Regions from separate parts of the Fulvivirga sedimenti genome, predicted to be linked through region 1. Evidence: riboswitches for the same ligand, from Rfam matches in the RefSeq annotation. Region 1 holds a riboswitch; each other region holds the start of a gene.
What was found. Region 1 has a riboswitch for cobalamin ahead of LDX50_RS17545 (TonB-dependent receptor plug domain-containing protein). Riboswitches for the same ligand answer to the same signal wherever they lie in the genome.

Region 1 (6,942 bases):
CGAACTACGTCGTTTTCATCTGTTAGCTTTATGGCACCAGTTCCATACAATACCTTCAGGTTTTGAAGTGGATTTTCTTCGACAATGACAAAATCTGCCAGTTTGCCAACTTCCACTGTGCCCAGATCCTTGTCAAGACCAAGCGCTTCGGCGCCATTCAGCGTAGCGGAGCGAATGACTTCCAAAGGATGAAATCCAGCTTCGCGCAGTAATTCCAGTTCGCGGATATAGGCAAATCCATATAGTTGAAAAATAAAACCGCTGTCAGATCCGGCCGTTACCCTGCCACCCCGGTTTTTATATTCATTGATGAAGGTCATCCAGAGTCGATAATTTTCTTTCCAGGCTACTTCTTCCTCGGTGCCCCAGAAATGCCAGTAGGACCCATGTGATATTTTACTTGGCTGATAGAAACGCCATAAACTGGGCAGGGTGTAGTCTTCATGCCATTCTGCACGGCGAGCACGCATCAGATCCCGGCTCGCCTCATAAATGTTAAAAGTAGGATCCAGCGTGAAATCCAGTTCCAGTAATTCATTCATTACGGCATTCCATTTTTCGGTATATGGCGCTGCGGCCTGTTGCCAAAGACGCCCTGCCTCGCCGAAACGATGCTGCTCGTTATTGTAATTATAATCCAGCGGATAGTTCTGTACCGTCCGGTCGGTAAACAATGCCTCCGGCAAGCCATACCAATGTTCCATGGAGGTAAGTCCCGCGCGGGCGGAATTCAGTACGTTCCATCGCGCGACATCCATCTGCGCGTGGTGACATGCAGAACGCAATCCCAGTTTTTTGTTTTCCATCAATGCCGCTTCCATGATATCCGGGGCAGCACCAAAGAATTTAATCCCGTCGGCACCGTTTTTTGCATTATTCTGCACCCATTCGCGCGCCATTTCCGGTGTACTGATTGGAGAGGTACTTCCCTGTCCGAACGATGTATAAGCCAGTATTCGCGGCGCAGTAATTGTATTTTTCTGACTCTTTTGTTTATGGTCAAGAACCCAGTCGAGTCCGTTTCCCGCTGATGGATCCCGGATCGTGGTGATGCCGTGCGCCATCCAAAGTTTGAAAACATATTCTGCAGGTGTTCCCTGTGCTGACCCTCCGATATGGCCGTGCATATCGATGAAGCCCGGCATGAGATACATACCTGTTGCATCCAGTTCCTTGCCTCCCTTTTCCAGCTTGGGCCGGCGATCGGGGTCGATCGCAACCCCGGGATACCCAACAATTCGAATTTGTTCAATGCGATTATTGCGAACGACAATATCCACTGGCCCGGTGGGTGGAGCGCCGTCTCCTTTAATCATCATTACGCCCCGAATGATTAGCTGTGGCCACGGACCTTCTCCCTCCGTCCGCTCCGGTGCGTCTGTCACCTGGCCGAACGTGAGAAATGGTAGAATTAATAATGCAATTAATGAAAATGCCTTCATAAGATGTTTTTTGGGAATTTACAAAATGACGAATTGATACTAAGGGATTATTATTTGGCCGGCGGATCGAATTGCGAATCACGGTCTGGATTTTCCAGAAATTCGATGATCATCCTTGACTTCAGCCACAGAAATTTCTCCAGTTCATAATAGTCGAAAGCTTGCAGGTCATAGGTTGAGGAAAAATGATCTGTTACGATCTTAAAATCCGAATAGCTCAGTACTGATGTTGGATGCCCGTTGTTTTGAATATGCTGGGTGTAAAGCCCCATTATTTTTTCTGCAATATCCGATTGTACCGGATAAACATCCGGAAAATGAAAATTGCAGTACGTTGAAGCCAGTTTTCTGAATTCGTAAGGCTTATCCGGGAGTAATGCCGAAATGCGCGGAACGATTTCAAGTTCACTGTTTTGAAGATATGGATCTATATGCAATGATTGGATGTGCTTAGCCATCGAGGGCACATAGTGCAGGTCGATAATGCCGTTGTTCATGGCACTGATCTTCTCATTGATAACTAACAGATCTGTATTTTCCGGATTGGCTTCAATAAATTTGAAACAGCGATTATCATTGTAAAAGTAAAGTTCATCCCGCTTGATATCGCGAATCAATTCTTTTATTGTCTCCTTGAGTGTAGCCATGGGCAACGATTTTTTAGCCACATAAGGTAGAAAAATTATTTGAAGAGACTCCAGTTAATTCCTACAAAAAATTCCCTGCCGTGAATAGGGGCATACGAATAGGCGGTATCAAAAAAATTGCTGAAACCCGGATTGGAATAAGGATCATTCAGTCCCGATAAGGGTGAAACCGGTTGAGTGAAATTAAAAATATTACTCACACCCCCATATAGTCTGAGGTTCTTCCAGGATTTGGTGATCTGAATATTATGAATCTGAAAAGGAGAGGAGGTTCTGGGTCTTGGATCAGCCATTGGCTGACCCTGTTCATCGAGATCAAAAACCTCAGGAAGCAACATAGAACCGGTAAAGGTGGCCGACCAGGCAAAGATCCAGTTGGAACGAGGAATGGTATAACTGATATTCAGCAGGGCCGACCATTCAGGGGCGAATGGCAGATTTTCCTTGATGCCCTCTTCGCCGGTCTCTGTCGACCGCAGCAAGGTGCCTGCTGCCATCACCTGAAGGGGAAATATGAATTCCTGTGTCCAGCTGAAACTCACCCCACCGGTTTGGGCATGACCAGCGGTATTGTCATAAATAATTTTCCCGGGATCTGAATAATCAGGAATTATCTTATTGGTAAAGTGCGTGTAAAACACATCAAAATCCACGCTGGCCTGACTGCTGCCCATCGTGAGGATATGATTCAGGTTGAGTGAAATATTGGCGGAACGTTCGGGTTTCAGCTCTTCCCTGATTTCAATGCTCCGCTGCCCGGTTACAAAGGCATGGTCTTCGGTGAATAAGTTTACAAGTCTGAATCCTGTGCCTGAATTGACCCGCAAAGTAGTCCAGTCACCTGCTTTCCATTTCGCATTAAACCTTGGCGAAAAGATTAGTCCGTGTTTTTCATAATAATCTGTGCGCAGGCCACCCAGGAAGGTAAGGGAAGGTGAAAGAGCAAGTTCATCCTGGATAAATATTCCCGGAATGAATTGTTTGTCGGCACCCCCGGGTGTCGCTACCGTATTGTCGTCATAATACTGATAGCGAGAAGTTACACCGGCCAGGATAGCATGCCGACCGGATTCCAGTCTTCTGTAGGCATTGATGAAACCAATCTGTTGCTTTGCCTCATACAGGTCACTGCCGTAGAAACTGTTCTGGTCATGAATACTGAAGGAGTAATCGATTTTATATCCATGGTTGCCGGTAAAGCTTCCGAATAATTCGAACCGTTCTGTCTGGATACTCTCGCCATAAATTGTATCGTTGCCTCGTAATGAATTATGGTTCTCCAGAAAGGATTGAACGCCATTCCTTCGGTCTTCTGTCATGAACTTTGCCGACACGCTTAATTTCTGATCTTTCGGCAACTGTGCCTCCCATTTGCTGAAAATCGCGATGCGGTCCATGTTAATAATATCCCCGAACCCGTCCCTGTTTTCATCAATATACTGGTGCATCCCACTGTAGCTGAGTCCGGAATAGGTTGAAATTTTTTTCAGTTTACCAGACACGGCCGTATTAAAGAACATTTCCCCATGGGTAGTGCCCATAACGTCTGCCGTGAGTATTGGCTGCTTAGCAGGATCTCTTGTAATGATATTGATCACTCCCGCCAGGGCCTCTGAACCATACAGCGTTGAACCCGGGCCTTTAACCACTTCCACCCGATCTACCATGATACCCGGGATACCATTCAGGCCATAGACAGACGCCAGGTTGCCGTACATGGGGGTTCCGTCGATGAGAATCGAGGTATACTGACCCGGAAGTCCGTTAATACTCAAACTATTCGTAAAACATACCCCGCAGGAAACTACCTCCTGGACGCCATTCACCATCGACATGGCGTCTACCAGGTTGTTGGAAGCAGAAGGCATAAACGTATTAAAATGTTTGGTGGTGAGTACTTCGGTTTTAATCGCCGACTGGGATACGAATACGGGCTGGAGTGTACCGGTAATGACCACCTCATCAAGCCCCAGAGAACTTTCCTCAAGCAATATTTTTATTTTTTCATCTGATGCCGGGAGAATTTCCTTGAGGACTGACTTATACCCAAGGGAGCGAATTTCTATACGAATGATATTCTGATCGGCAATTTCCAACCGGAACTTTCCCAGGCTATCTGTGACGGTCATTCCCCCATCCGGCAACTGTCGGATTGTTGCTCCCGGTACGGGACCTTCTTTTCCCTCTACACTGCCCCGTAAGATTTGCTGGGAGAATCCGGACAGCGTGGTTATGAGAAGAAAGAATAAGAAAATAAACCGCATTTCGATTTGACGTAAAATAATATAATAACAAAACTAAAAAATAAATTAGATAAGTCTAAAAAATATTTAAAAAACTCTGAAATACACGGGAGGAAATATTTTACGTATACTTGCACCGTCATGGTGTCCACAATGGTGGACTTAAAAGGGAATACCGGTGAGAATCCGGAGCAGTTCCCGCTACTGTAATCCCATGGATGGCTGATATCCACATTGCCATTGTCCGTTTCGGATGAGAAGGCGGTATCAGTCGGGAGAGCCAGGAGACCTGCCCTGACGATGTTTATTCAATGCTTCGGGTAAAAGCGTGTGAATGGAATCGACTGTTCCCATTCCCCTCTTTTACTCCTTTTGTTTCATTTAACCATTATTGCAATGAAAAAGGAGTTAAAGGTTTGGGCAATAACCTGTATTGCCTTTTGGTGGCTGACGCCAAACATCATTTACGGTCAGCATGACACATTACGCACGGATGAGCTTCGTGAAGTGGTTATTACCGCAAGTAAATTTCCTAAAGCCTCTTCGCAAACCGGTAAAGTAATAAATGTGATCACAAAGGATCAGATAGAAAATGCCGGTGCGCGGGATCTGGGTCAGCTACTACACGAGCAGACCGGATTGTTTGTAAACGGTGCCAATAGTAATCCCGGGAAAGACCGGGGCATATATCTTAGGGGTGCTTCTGCGCAATACACCCTCATTTTACTTGATGGTGTACCAGTTTATGATCCCTCAGGTGTTAATGGCGTATTTGATCTGCGGCTTCTGTCGCTGAACAACATAGAACGGATCGAAATTTTGAAGGGGTCACAATCGACTTTGTACGGGTCTGATGCTATGGCGGGAGTGATCAATATCATTACCAAAACCCCGGAAAGGGCAATTGAACCTTCAGTTTTACTTTCATATGGCACCTATGGGCAATTCCTCGGGGATGTAAGCCTGTTGGGAAGCAAAGGCAAGTTCAGGTATTCAGCCGGATACAGCCGGCGACAGAGTGAAGGATTTTCAGAAGCACGGGATACTACGGGCACAGACGCATTTGAAAAGGATCCGTTTAATCAGAATTCGGCAAATGTGAAAGCAGGGGTTGAGTTGACCAGTAAGACCCGCCTGGAAGGGTTTTTTCAGTTTACCGACATGAAGGGTGATTATGATGCCGGCGCCTTTACCGACTCGGATGTGAATCTTTATGAGGCGCGCAACATGCGCTACGGTATTACTGCCACCAGTCGGGGTGAACGGGGTGATCTCCAGGTTCAGGTTGCCCGGAATGAAACGGATCGTGTTTTTGATACGGATTTCGGAAAGTTTGAATACGCTGCCATTTTTGATCACCTCGAAGGATTCTATCATTACAGAATTTCCGACAGATGGCAGATTCTTCCGGGGGTTTCATTTCAGCGCCAGGAAATTACCAATGAAGAATTTGAAGATGCCAGCCTGTTTGCTCCCTACGCTACGGCTACCTATCAGGCAAACGGTTTTTCCCTGGAAGGGGGTATTCGGTTCAACCGGCATTCTCAATTCGGAAATTTTACTACCTACAGTATCAATCCGAGCTGGTTGATCACTCCGGTATGGAAGGTTTTCGCCAATTATACCACAGGCTTTAAGGCACCTACATTAAATCAGCTTTTTGGGCAGTTTGGAGCAAATCCCAATTTAAAGCCCGAACAAAGCCGCAGCATGGAGGCAGGATTTCAGCGAGCTGATCAGAAGTCTGATATACGTATTGCTGTTTTCAACAGGCGTATTGAGAACATCATCATCTATATCATGGATTATCAGAACAGCGATCGTCAGGATGTAACGGGTGCAGAGGTAGAGGCCGGATATCGAATCACGCCTGAACTGGAGTTCAAGGCGGGATATACCTGGCTCAATGGTGAAATGCAAATGAGTCAGGAGGATAGTGTTTTTAATGGAATTCTCCGTCAGCCGGAACATGCTTTGCGCACTTCGCTTTCCTATTCACCGGTTGCGGGTCTTGAATTGCGGGCCGCCTGGCAGTTATTTGGGTCGCGCAAGGATGTTTATTTTAATCTCCGGGATTTCGCAGTCGAGCAGGTGAATCTTGACGCGTATTCATTACTGGACCTGATGGTTTCCTATTCATTCCCAAAGGCGAAAATGCGTATGTTCGCTGACATTCGTAATTTATTGAATACCGATTATTACGAGGTGTATGGCTATAATGTAATGGGAAGAAATATTCAACTTGGGGTTCACTGGACCCCCTGAGTTTACATAATATAAGGGGAATGCAGGTGCAGAATATTGTCGTTGTTGTCGTTATTTTCGTTGTCTCCGTGATATTATGCGACCACCCGCTGCGCAGGGGTCGGATTAACAAATGCGATCTGTCTCACATATGCGACCACCCGCTCAGGGGTGGAACTATGGTCTGCAGAGTTTCTATTATTTTGCTTTTTGAGAGATGTTTGTGGATGACCCCTGCGATGGCGGGGGTCAAATAAGTGAGCACATTGGCAGAATAAAGAACGACCCCTGCTTTAGCGGGGGTCGCATAAGAACTAATGGCTTGATATACCCGATTAATGAATGATTTGGTGTATGCGTTCTTTG
Region 2 (6,942 bases), on a different contig from region 1:
AAGTATGCCAATATGGGCCATTCCCTTGGCGCCACCCCCACTCAACACCAACCCGATTTTTGGTCTTTCTGCAGACTGAGCAAATAACCCGCCGACAGTGAGGGTAAGCAGGATCAGGAAAGACATAAATTTCATAACATCAAAATATTTTGGACTAGTAAGATACAATCACTAAACATAATAATTTCATTCAGGTTGAGTGATTCTTCCAAAAATTCAACCAATTCATGAAAGAGGCTTGTTTTTACCATTAATTCTTATGTTCTTCTGAAAATTTTCAAAACTCCCCAACCATCATATCTTGTCATGTACACTTCTAAACGACTGTTCACTTTACTTTTACTTACATTTTGCTTTTCCTGTGGTCAGCAGGATCAACAGTCCGACGTCGCGGAAGCACCCCCGGAAGGCGGGATTCCCCCGGAAATGGTGAAAATGGCGGCATTGGATCAGGAAAGGGGACTCCGCCTGAAAACAGAAAATGCAACGCCAGGCTATATATTATTTTCCTCCCTTACCAGTTCCGACGTATATCTTATCGATCTGGATGGCAAGGTAGTCCATGAATGGAAAACGAACTTTGGACTCGGTTCCCATTATCTGATGGAAGATGGCCGTTTATATGTGCACAGTCGGGATCCCGAAGCGGTTGTATTTTCCGGCGGGGGTATGGCAGGTCGTGTTCAGGAGTTTAGCTGGGATGGGGAGTTACTATGGGAATACAAACTGGCGAATCAGGACAATCTGATGCACCACGATTTTGCCGTAATGCCCAATGGAAATATCCTGCTCATTGTCTGGGAAAGCAAAACGCCGGAGGAAGCGATGGCGGCTGGCAGAATGCCACACCTGATCCCGAAAGCCGGTGTGTGGCCCGATAAAATAATCGAAGTCAAACCCACCAAACCAAGTGGAGGTGAAATCGTTTGGGAATGGTACGCATGGGACCATATGATTCAGGATGTAAACCCTGATCTCCCGAATTACGGAAAATTAAGCGATCACCCGGAGCGGATCAATATCAACAATGGTGATACTATCCGCCAGCCCGACCCGGAGGAATTTGAACGGGGCAAGGCGCAGGGTCAGTATGCTGCTAATGCGACCATTGATAACATGGGCTCGGATATGTTCCATACCAATGCGATCGACTACAATCCTGAACTCGATCAAATAGTACTTAGTATACCCGATTTTTCTGAAATCTGGATTATTGATCATTCTACAACTACGGAGGAAGCATCGGGCAGTACCGGCGGAAAATCTGGTAAAGGCGGCGACCTCTTGTACCGATGGGGAAATCCGCAGGAATATAACCGCGGGGATACCACGGATCAATACCTTGGATTCGAACATGATGTGCGTTGGATCCTTCCCGGCTATCCGGGTGAAGGTGACCTTACCATCTTTAATAATAACTTCAAGGATGCCGATGGTGAAACTCATTCACAGGTAACTCAAATTACGCCACCCATGGATGCCGATGGGAAATATATTATTCCTGAAAGCGGGCCAATCGGACCTGAAAAACCTACCTGGACCTATACAGCAAATAATGAGGGTGACTATCTTGCAATGTTTATTTCCAGTGCCCACCGTATGAAAAATGGTCATACGCTGATGAACTTCGGGCCGCAGGGCCGGCTGCAGGAAATTACGGAAGACGGTGAGGTTGTCTGGGACTACTGGTCACCCTATATCGGACAGTGGAAACTGCCCGACGGGACACCACCTCAGCCGGTAGGACCGTTCATGTATGCCATTTTCAGGGCTACACACATTCCGGTAGATCATCCGGCAGTCGCAGGTAAGGAACTTCAGCCTATTGATCCACAACCAGCCACGCAGAAGCCTCCGATGTAACGAATGCTGGAAATTCAAGCATAAAAATTCAAAGAACGCATACACCAAATCATTCATTAATCGGGTATATCAAGCCATTAGTTCTTATGCGACCCCCGCTAAAGCAGGGGTCGTTCTTTATTCTGCCAATGTGCTCACTTATTTGACCCCCGCCATCGCAGGGGTCATCCACAAACATCTCTCAAAAAGCAAAATAATAGAAACTCTGCAGACCATAGTTCCACCCCTGAGCGGGTGGTCGCATATGTGAGACAGATCGCATTTGTTAATCCGACCCCTGCGCAGCGGGTGGTCGCATAATATCACGGAGACAACGAAAATAACGACAACAACGACAATATTCTGCACCTGCATTCCCCTTATATTATGTAAACTCAGGGGGTCCAGTGAACCCCAAGTTGAATATTTCTTCCCATTACATTATAGCCATACACCTCGTAATAATCGGTATTCAATAAATTACGAATGTCAGCGAACATACGCATTTTCGCCTTTGGGAATGAATAGGAAACCATCAGGTCCAGTAATGAATACGCGTCAAGATTCACCTGCTCGACTGCGAAATCCCGGAGATTAAAATAAACATCCTTGCGCGACCCAAATAACTGCCAGGCGGCCCGCAATTCAAGACCCGCAACCGGTGAATAGGAAAGCGAAGTGCGCAAAGCATGTTCCGGCTGACGGAGAATTCCATTAAAAACACTATCCTCCTGACTCATTTGCATTTCACCATTGAGCCAGGTATATCCCGCCTTGAACTCCAGTTCAGGCGTGATTCGATATCCGGCCTCTACCTCTGCACCCGTTACATCCTGACGATCGCTGTTCTGATAATCCATGATATAGATGATGATGTTCTCAATACGCCTGTTGAAAACAGCAATACGTATATCAGACTTCTGATCAGCTCGCTGAAATCCTGCCTCCATGCTGCGGCTTTGTTCGGGCTTTAAATTGGGATTTGCTCCAAACTGCCCAAAAAGCTGATTTAATGTAGGTGCCTTAAAGCCTGTGGTATAATTGGCGAAAACCTTCCATACCGGAGTGATCAACCAGCTCGGATTGATACTGTAGGTAGTAAAATTTCCGAATTGAGAATGCCGGTTGAACCGAATACCCCCTTCCAGGGAAAAACCGTTTGCCTGATAGGTAGCCGTAGCGTAGGGAGCAAACAGGCTGGCATCTTCAAATTCTTCATTGGTAATTTCCTGGCGCTGAAATGAAACCCCCGGAAGAATCTGCCATCTGTCGGAAATTCTGTAATGATAGAATCCTTCGAGGTGATCAAAAATGGCAGCGTATTCAAACTTTCCGAAATCCGTATCAAAAACACGATCCGTTTCATTCCGGGCAACCTGAACCTGGAGATCACCCCGTTCACCCCGACTGGTGGCAGTAATACCGTAGCGCATGTTGCGCGCCTCATAAAGATTCACATCCGAGTCGGTAAAGGCGCCGGCATCATAATCACCCTTCATGTCGGTAAACTGAAAAAACCCTTCCAGGCGGGTCTTACTGGTCAACTCAACCCCTGCTTTCACATTTGCCGAATTCTGATTAAACGGATCCTTTTCAAATGCGTCTGTGCCCGTAGTATCCCGTGCTTCTGAAAATCCTTCACTCTGTCGCCGGCTGTATCCGGCTGAATACCTGAACTTGCCTTTGCTTCCCAACAGGCTTACATCCCCGAGGAATTGCCCATAGGTGCCATATGAAAGTAAAACTGAAGGTTCAATTGCCCTTTCCGGGGTTTTGGTAATGATATTGATCACTCCCGCCATAGCATCAGACCCGTACAAAGTCGATTGTGACCCCTTCAAAATTTCGATCCGTTCTATGTTGTTCAGCGACAGAAGCCGCAGATCAAATACGCCATTAACACCTGAGGGATCATAAACTGGTACACCATCAAGTAAAATGAGGGTGTATTGCGCAGAAGCACCCCTAAGATATATGCCCCGGTCTTTCCCGGGATTACTATTGGCACCGTTTACAAACAATCCGGTCTGCTCGTGTAGTAGCTGACCCAGATCCCGCGCACCGGCATTTTCTATCTGATCCTTTGTGATCACATTTATTACTTTACCGGTTTGCGAAGAGGCTTTAGGAAATTTACTTGCGGTAATAACCACTTCACGAAGCTCATCCGTGCGTAATGTGTCATGCTGACCGTAAATGATGTTTGGCGTCAGCCACCAAAAGGCAATACAGGTTATTGCCCAAACCTTTAACTCCTTTTTCATTGCAATAATGGTTAAATGAAACAAAAGGAGTAAAAGAGGGGAATGGGAACAGTCGATTCCATTCACACGCTTTTACCCGAAGCATTGAATAAACATCGTCAGGGCAGGTCTCCTGGCTCTCCCGACTGATACCGCCTTCTCATCCGAAACGGACAATGGCAATGTGGATATCAGCCATCCATGGGATTACAGTAGCGGGAACTGCTCCGGATTCTCACCGGTATTCCCTTTTAAGTCCACCATTGTGGACACCATGACGGTGCAAGTATACGTAAAATATTTCCTCCCGTGTATTTCAGAGTTTTTTAAATATTTTTTAGACTTATCTAATTTATTTTTTAGTTTTGTTATTATATTATTTTACGTCAAATCGAAATGCGGTTTATTTTCTTATTCTTTCTTCTCATAACCACGCTGTCCGGATTCTCCCAGCAAATCTTACGGGGCAGTGTAGAGGGAAAAGAAGGTCCCGTACCGGGAGCAACAATCCGACAGTTGCCGGATGGGGGAATGACCGTCACAGATAGCCTGGGAAAGTTCCGGTTGGAAATTGCCGATCAGAATATCATTCGTATAGAAATTCGCTCCCTTGGGTATAAGTCAGTCCTCAAGGAAATTCTCCCGGCATCAGATGAAAAAATAAAAATATTGCTTGAGGAAAGTTCTCTGGGGCTTGATGAGGTGGTCATTACCGGTACACTCCAGCCCGTATTCGTATCCCAGTCGGCGATTAAAACCGAAGTACTCACCACCAAACATTTTAATACGTTTATGCCTTCTGCTTCCAACAACCTGGTAGACGCCATGTCGATGGTGAATGGCGTCCAGGAGGTAGTTTCCTGCGGGGTATGTTTTACGAATAGTTTGAGTATTAACGGACTTCCGGGTCAGTATACCTCGATTCTCATCGACGGAACCCCCATGTACGGCAACCTGGCGTCTGTCTATGGCCTGAATGGTATCCCGGGTATCATGGTAGATCGGGTGGAAGTGGTTAAAGGCCCGGGTTCAACGCTGTATGGTTCAGAGGCCCTGGCGGGAGTGATCAATATCATTACAAGAGATCCTGCTAAGCAGCCAATACTCACGGCAGACGTTATGGGCACTACCCATGGGGAAATGTTCTTTAATACGGCCGTGTCTGGTAAACTGAAAAAAATTTCAACCTATTCCGGACTCAGCTACAGTGGGATGCACCAGTATATTGATGAAAACAGGGACGGGTTCGGGGATATTATTAACATGGACCGCATCGCGATTTTCAGCAAATGGGAGGCACAGTTGCCGAAAGATCAGAAATTAAGCGTGTCGGCAAAGTTCATGACAGAAGACCGAAGGAATGGCGTTCAATCCTTTCTGGAGAACCATAATTCATTACGAGGCAACGATACAATTTATGGCGAGAGTATCCAGACAGAACGGTTCGAATTATTCGGAAGCTTTACCGGCAACCATGGATATAAAATCGATTACTCCTTCAGTATTCATGACCAGAACAGTTTCTACGGCAGTGACCTGTATGAGGCAAAGCAACAGATTGGTTTCATCAATGCCTACAGAAGACTGGAATCCGGTCGGCATGCTATCCTGGCCGGTGTAACTTCTCGCTATCAGTATTATGACGACAATACGGTAGCGACACCCGGGGGTGCCGACAAACAATTCATTCCGGGAATATTTATCCAGGATGAACTTGCTCTTTCACCTTCCCTTACCTTCCTGGGTGGCCTGCGCACAGATTATTATGAAAAACACGGACTAATCTTTTCGCCAAGGTTTAATGCGAAATGGAAAGCAGGTGACTGGACTACTTTGCGGGTCAATTCAGGCACAGGATTCAGACTTGTAAACTTATTCACCGAAGACCATGCCTTTGTAACCGGGCAGCGGAGCATTGAAATCAGGGAAGAGCTGAAACCCGAACGTTCCGCCAATATTTCACTCAACCTGAATCATATCCTCACGATGGGCAGCAGTCAGGCCAGCGTGGATTTTGATGTGTTTTACACGCACTTTACCAATAAGATAATTCCTGATTATTCAGATCCCGGGAAAATTATTTATGACAATACCGCTGGTCATGCCCAAACCGGTGGGGTGAGTTTCAGCTGGACACAGGAATTCATATTTCCCCTTCAGGTGATGGCAGCAGGCACCTTGCTGCGGTCGACAGAGACCGGCGAAGAGGGCATCAAGGAAAATCTGCCATTCGCCCCTGAATGGTCGGCCCTGCTGAATATCAGTTATACCATTCCTCGTTCCAACTGGATCTTTGCCTGGTCGGCCACCTTTACCGGTTCTATGTTGCTTCCTGAGGTTTTTGATCTCGATGAACAGGGTCAGCCAATGGCTGATCCAAGACCCAGAACCTCCTCTCCTTTTCAGATTCATAATATTCAGATCACCAAATCCTGGAAGAACCTCAGACTATATGGGGGTGTGAGTAATATTTTTAATTTCACTCAACCGGTTTCACCCTTATCGGGACTGAATGATCCTTATTCCAATCCGGGTTTCAGCAATTTTTTTGATACCGCCTATTCGTATGCCCCTATTCACGGCAGGGAATTTTTTGTAGGAATTAACTGGAGTCTCTTCAAATAATTTTTCTACCTTATGTGGCTAAAAAATCGTTGCCCATGGCTACACTCAAGGAGACAATAAAAGAATTGATTCGCGATATCAAGCGGGATGAACTTTACTTTTACAATGATAATCGCTGTTTCAAATTTATTGAAGCCAATCCGGAAAATACAGATCTGTTAGTTATCAATGAGAAGATCAGTGCCATGAACAACGGCATTATCGACCTGCACTATGTGCCCTCGATGGCTAA
Region 3 (6,942 bases), on a different contig from region 1:
CTGATTCATCGAGGTATTATTGCTCAGCAACTCATCCCAGTTGATGGCAAGGGCAATTTCCTCAATTTCAGAGGCCGTATAACCAGCAGCATACAAACCACCAACCACACTTCCCATGCTCGTCCCCGTTATATAATCCGGCCTGATACCCAGGCTTTCAAGTTCTTTAAGTATGCCAATATGGGCCATTCCCTTGGCGCCACCCCCACTCAACACCAACCCGATTTTTGGTCTTTCTGCAGACTGAGCAAATAACCCGCCGACAGTGAGGGTAAGCAGGATCAGGAAAGACATAAATTTCATAACATCAAAATATTTTGGACTAGTAAGATACAATCACTAAACATAATAATTTCATTCAGGTTGAGTGATTCTTCCAAAAATTCAACCAATTCATGAAAGAGGCTTGTTTTTACCATTAATTCTTATGTTCTTCTGAAAATTTTCAAAACTCCCCAACCATCATATCTTGTCATGTACACTTCTAAACGACTGTTCACTTTACTTTTACTTACATTTTGCTTTTCCTGTGGTCAGCAGGATCAACAGTCCGACGTCGCGGAAGCACCCCCGGAAGGCGGGATTCCCCCGGAAATGGTGAAAATGGCGGCATTGGATCAGGAAAGGGGACTCCGCCTGAAAACAGAAAATGCAACGCCAGGCTATATATTATTTTCCTCCCTTACCAGTTCCGACGTATATCTTATCGATCTGGATGGCAAGGTAGTCCATGAATGGAAAACGAACTTTGGACTCGGTTCCCATTATCTGATGGAAGATGGCCGTTTATATGTGCACAGTCGGGATCCCGAAGCGGTTGTATTTTCCGGCGGGGGTATGGCAGGTCGTGTTCAGGAGTTTAGCTGGGATGGGGAGTTACTATGGGAATACAAACTGGCGAATCAGGACAATCTGATGCACCACGATTTTGCCGTAATGCCCAATGGAAATATCCTGCTCATTGTCTGGGAAAGCAAAACGCCGGAGGAAGCGATGGCGGCTGGCAGAATGCCACACCTGATCCCGAAAGCCGGTGTGTGGCCCGATAAAATAATCGAAGTCAAACCCACCAAACCAAGTGGAGGTGAAATCGTTTGGGAATGGTACGCATGGGACCATATGATTCAGGATGTAAACCCTGATCTCCCGAATTACGGAAAATTAAGCGATCACCCGGAGCGGATCAATATCAACAATGGTGATACTATCCGCCAGCCCGACCCGGAGGAATTTGAACGGGGCAAGGCGCAGGGTCAGTATGCTGCTAATGCGACCATTGATAACATGGGCTCGGATATGTTCCATACCAATGCGATCGACTACAATCCTGAACTCGATCAAATAGTACTTAGTATACCCGATTTTTCTGAAATCTGGATTATTGATCATTCTACAACTACGGAGGAAGCATCGGGCAGTACCGGCGGAAAATCTGGTAAAGGCGGCGACCTCTTGTACCGATGGGGAAATCCGCAGGAATATAACCGCGGGGATACCACGGATCAATACCTTGGATTCGAACATGATGTGCGTTGGATCCTTCCCGGCTATCCGGGTGAAGGTGACCTTACCATCTTTAATAATAACTTCAAGGATGCCGATGGTGAAACTCATTCACAGGTAACTCAAATTACGCCACCCATGGATGCCGATGGGAAATATATTATTCCTGAAAGCGGGCCAATCGGACCTGAAAAACCTACCTGGACCTATACAGCAAATAATGAGGGTGACTATCTTGCAATGTTTATTTCCAGTGCCCACCGTATGAAAAATGGTCATACGCTGATGAACTTCGGGCCGCAGGGCCGGCTGCAGGAAATTACGGAAGACGGTGAGGTTGTCTGGGACTACTGGTCACCCTATATCGGACAGTGGAAACTGCCCGACGGGACACCACCTCAGCCGGTAGGACCGTTCATGTATGCCATTTTCAGGGCTACACACATTCCGGTAGATCATCCGGCAGTCGCAGGTAAGGAACTTCAGCCTATTGATCCACAACCAGCCACGCAGAAGCCTCCGATGTAACGAATGCTGGAAATTCAAGCATAAAAATTCAAAGAACGCATACACCAAATCATTCATTAATCGGGTATATCAAGCCATTAGTTCTTATGCGACCCCCGCTAAAGCAGGGGTCGTTCTTTATTCTGCCAATGTGCTCACTTATTTGACCCCCGCCATCGCAGGGGTCATCCACAAACATCTCTCAAAAAGCAAAATAATAGAAACTCTGCAGACCATAGTTCCACCCCTGAGCGGGTGGTCGCATATGTGAGACAGATCGCATTTGTTAATCCGACCCCTGCGCAGCGGGTGGTCGCATAATATCACGGAGACAACGAAAATAACGACAACAACGACAATATTCTGCACCTGCATTCCCCTTATATTATGTAAACTCAGGGGGTCCAGTGAACCCCAAGTTGAATATTTCTTCCCATTACATTATAGCCATACACCTCGTAATAATCGGTATTCAATAAATTACGAATGTCAGCGAACATACGCATTTTCGCCTTTGGGAATGAATAGGAAACCATCAGGTCCAGTAATGAATACGCGTCAAGATTCACCTGCTCGACTGCGAAATCCCGGAGATTAAAATAAACATCCTTGCGCGACCCAAATAACTGCCAGGCGGCCCGCAATTCAAGACCCGCAACCGGTGAATAGGAAAGCGAAGTGCGCAAAGCATGTTCCGGCTGACGGAGAATTCCATTAAAAACACTATCCTCCTGACTCATTTGCATTTCACCATTGAGCCAGGTATATCCCGCCTTGAACTCCAGTTCAGGCGTGATTCGATATCCGGCCTCTACCTCTGCACCCGTTACATCCTGACGATCGCTGTTCTGATAATCCATGATATAGATGATGATGTTCTCAATACGCCTGTTGAAAACAGCAATACGTATATCAGACTTCTGATCAGCTCGCTGAAATCCTGCCTCCATGCTGCGGCTTTGTTCGGGCTTTAAATTGGGATTTGCTCCAAACTGCCCAAAAAGCTGATTTAATGTAGGTGCCTTAAAGCCTGTGGTATAATTGGCGAAAACCTTCCATACCGGAGTGATCAACCAGCTCGGATTGATACTGTAGGTAGTAAAATTTCCGAATTGAGAATGCCGGTTGAACCGAATACCCCCTTCCAGGGAAAAACCGTTTGCCTGATAGGTAGCCGTAGCGTAGGGAGCAAACAGGCTGGCATCTTCAAATTCTTCATTGGTAATTTCCTGGCGCTGAAATGAAACCCCCGGAAGAATCTGCCATCTGTCGGAAATTCTGTAATGATAGAATCCTTCGAGGTGATCAAAAATGGCAGCGTATTCAAACTTTCCGAAATCCGTATCAAAAACACGATCCGTTTCATTCCGGGCAACCTGAACCTGGAGATCACCCCGTTCACCCCGACTGGTGGCAGTAATACCGTAGCGCATGTTGCGCGCCTCATAAAGATTCACATCCGAGTCGGTAAAGGCGCCGGCATCATAATCACCCTTCATGTCGGTAAACTGAAAAAACCCTTCCAGGCGGGTCTTACTGGTCAACTCAACCCCTGCTTTCACATTTGCCGAATTCTGATTAAACGGATCCTTTTCAAATGCGTCTGTGCCCGTAGTATCCCGTGCTTCTGAAAATCCTTCACTCTGTCGCCGGCTGTATCCGGCTGAATACCTGAACTTGCCTTTGCTTCCCAACAGGCTTACATCCCCGAGGAATTGCCCATAGGTGCCATATGAAAGTAAAACTGAAGGTTCAATTGCCCTTTCCGGGGTTTTGGTAATGATATTGATCACTCCCGCCATAGCATCAGACCCGTACAAAGTCGATTGTGACCCCTTCAAAATTTCGATCCGTTCTATGTTGTTCAGCGACAGAAGCCGCAGATCAAATACGCCATTAACACCTGAGGGATCATAAACTGGTACACCATCAAGTAAAATGAGGGTGTATTGCGCAGAAGCACCCCTAAGATATATGCCCCGGTCTTTCCCGGGATTACTATTGGCACCGTTTACAAACAATCCGGTCTGCTCGTGTAGTAGCTGACCCAGATCCCGCGCACCGGCATTTTCTATCTGATCCTTTGTGATCACATTTATTACTTTACCGGTTTGCGAAGAGGCTTTAGGAAATTTACTTGCGGTAATAACCACTTCACGAAGCTCATCCGTGCGTAATGTGTCATGCTGACCGTAAATGATGTTTGGCGTCAGCCACCAAAAGGCAATACAGGTTATTGCCCAAACCTTTAACTCCTTTTTCATTGCAATAATGGTTAAATGAAACAAAAGGAGTAAAAGAGGGGAATGGGAACAGTCGATTCCATTCACACGCTTTTACCCGAAGCATTGAATAAACATCGTCAGGGCAGGTCTCCTGGCTCTCCCGACTGATACCGCCTTCTCATCCGAAACGGACAATGGCAATGTGGATATCAGCCATCCATGGGATTACAGTAGCGGGAACTGCTCCGGATTCTCACCGGTATTCCCTTTTAAGTCCACCATTGTGGACACCATGACGGTGCAAGTATACGTAAAATATTTCCTCCCGTGTATTTCAGAGTTTTTTAAATATTTTTTAGACTTATCTAATTTATTTTTTAGTTTTGTTATTATATTATTTTACGTCAAATCGAAATGCGGTTTATTTTCTTATTCTTTCTTCTCATAACCACGCTGTCCGGATTCTCCCAGCAAATCTTACGGGGCAGTGTAGAGGGAAAAGAAGGTCCCGTACCGGGAGCAACAATCCGACAGTTGCCGGATGGGGGAATGACCGTCACAGATAGCCTGGGAAAGTTCCGGTTGGAAATTGCCGATCAGAATATCATTCGTATAGAAATTCGCTCCCTTGGGTATAAGTCAGTCCTCAAGGAAATTCTCCCGGCATCAGATGAAAAAATAAAAATATTGCTTGAGGAAAGTTCTCTGGGGCTTGATGAGGTGGTCATTACCGGTACACTCCAGCCCGTATTCGTATCCCAGTCGGCGATTAAAACCGAAGTACTCACCACCAAACATTTTAATACGTTTATGCCTTCTGCTTCCAACAACCTGGTAGACGCCATGTCGATGGTGAATGGCGTCCAGGAGGTAGTTTCCTGCGGGGTATGTTTTACGAATAGTTTGAGTATTAACGGACTTCCGGGTCAGTATACCTCGATTCTCATCGACGGAACCCCCATGTACGGCAACCTGGCGTCTGTCTATGGCCTGAATGGTATCCCGGGTATCATGGTAGATCGGGTGGAAGTGGTTAAAGGCCCGGGTTCAACGCTGTATGGTTCAGAGGCCCTGGCGGGAGTGATCAATATCATTACAAGAGATCCTGCTAAGCAGCCAATACTCACGGCAGACGTTATGGGCACTACCCATGGGGAAATGTTCTTTAATACGGCCGTGTCTGGTAAACTGAAAAAAATTTCAACCTATTCCGGACTCAGCTACAGTGGGATGCACCAGTATATTGATGAAAACAGGGACGGGTTCGGGGATATTATTAACATGGACCGCATCGCGATTTTCAGCAAATGGGAGGCACAGTTGCCGAAAGATCAGAAATTAAGCGTGTCGGCAAAGTTCATGACAGAAGACCGAAGGAATGGCGTTCAATCCTTTCTGGAGAACCATAATTCATTACGAGGCAACGATACAATTTATGGCGAGAGTATCCAGACAGAACGGTTCGAATTATTCGGAAGCTTTACCGGCAACCATGGATATAAAATCGATTACTCCTTCAGTATTCATGACCAGAACAGTTTCTACGGCAGTGACCTGTATGAGGCAAAGCAACAGATTGGTTTCATCAATGCCTACAGAAGACTGGAATCCGGTCGGCATGCTATCCTGGCCGGTGTAACTTCTCGCTATCAGTATTATGACGACAATACGGTAGCGACACCCGGGGGTGCCGACAAACAATTCATTCCGGGAATATTTATCCAGGATGAACTTGCTCTTTCACCTTCCCTTACCTTCCTGGGTGGCCTGCGCACAGATTATTATGAAAAACACGGACTAATCTTTTCGCCAAGGTTTAATGCGAAATGGAAAGCAGGTGACTGGACTACTTTGCGGGTCAATTCAGGCACAGGATTCAGACTTGTAAACTTATTCACCGAAGACCATGCCTTTGTAACCGGGCAGCGGAGCATTGAAATCAGGGAAGAGCTGAAACCCGAACGTTCCGCCAATATTTCACTCAACCTGAATCATATCCTCACGATGGGCAGCAGTCAGGCCAGCGTGGATTTTGATGTGTTTTACACGCACTTTACCAATAAGATAATTCCTGATTATTCAGATCCCGGGAAAATTATTTATGACAATACCGCTGGTCATGCCCAAACCGGTGGGGTGAGTTTCAGCTGGACACAGGAATTCATATTTCCCCTTCAGGTGATGGCAGCAGGCACCTTGCTGCGGTCGACAGAGACCGGCGAAGAGGGCATCAAGGAAAATCTGCCATTCGCCCCTGAATGGTCGGCCCTGCTGAATATCAGTTATACCATTCCTCGTTCCAACTGGATCTTTGCCTGGTCGGCCACCTTTACCGGTTCTATGTTGCTTCCTGAGGTTTTTGATCTCGATGAACAGGGTCAGCCAATGGCTGATCCAAGACCCAGAACCTCCTCTCCTTTTCAGATTCATAATATTCAGATCACCAAATCCTGGAAGAACCTCAGACTATATGGGGGTGTGAGTAATATTTTTAATTTCACTCAACCGGTTTCACCCTTATCGGGACTGAATGATCCTTATTCCAATCCGGGTTTCAGCAATTTTTTTGATACCGCCTATTCGTATGCCCCTATTCACGGCAGGGAATTTTTTGTAGGAATTAACTGGAGTCTCTTCAAATAATTTTTCTACCTTATGTGGCTAAAAAATCGTTGCCCATGGCTACACTCAAGGAGACAATAAAAGA

Region 2: linked by a shared signal. The riboswitch ahead of LDX50_RS11575 (TonB-dependent receptor plug domain-containing protein) and the one ahead of LDX50_RS17545 (TonB-dependent receptor plug domain-containing protein) in region 1 are both predicted to bind cobalamin.
Region 3: linked by a shared signal. The riboswitch ahead of LDX50_RS23265 (TonB-dependent receptor plug domain-containing protein) and the one ahead of LDX50_RS17545 (TonB-dependent receptor plug domain-containing protein) in region 1 are both predicted to bind cobalamin.

Annotation. Positions count from the first base shown of each region.
Region 1 is NZ_JAIXNE010000003.1:1,190,872-1,197,813, reverse strand. It holds gene LDX50_RS17560 (amidohydrolase family protein) at 1-1,442, opposite strand, end outside; gene LDX50_RS17555 (hypothetical protein) at 1,493-2,089, opposite strand; gene LDX50_RS17550 (TonB-dependent receptor) at 2,125-4,353, opposite strand; cobalamin riboswitch at 4,458-4,643, shown strand; gene LDX50_RS17545 (TonB-dependent receptor plug domain-containing protein) at 4,729-6,597, shown strand.
Region 2 is NZ_JAIXNE010000002.1:1,188,980-1,195,921, forward strand. It holds gene LDX50_RS11565 (patatin-like phospholipase family protein) at 1-135, opposite strand, end outside; gene LDX50_RS11570 (aryl-sulfate sulfotransferase) at 307-1,863, shown strand; gene LDX50_RS11575 (TonB-dependent receptor plug domain-containing protein) at 2,238-4,106, opposite strand; cobalamin riboswitch at 4,192-4,377, opposite strand; gene LDX50_RS11580 (TonB-dependent receptor) at 4,482-6,710, shown strand; gene LDX50_RS11585 (hypothetical protein) at 6,746-6,942, shown strand, end outside.
Region 3 is NZ_JAIXNE010000004.1:1,189,424-1,196,365, forward strand. It holds gene LDX50_RS23255 (patatin-like phospholipase family protein) at 1-303, opposite strand, end outside; gene LDX50_RS23260 (aryl-sulfate sulfotransferase) at 475-2,031, shown strand; gene LDX50_RS23265 (TonB-dependent receptor plug domain-containing protein) at 2,406-4,274, opposite strand; cobalamin riboswitch at 4,360-4,545, opposite strand; gene LDX50_RS23270 (TonB-dependent receptor) at 4,650-6,878, shown strand; gene LDX50_RS23275 (hypothetical protein) at 6,914-6,942, shown strand, end outside.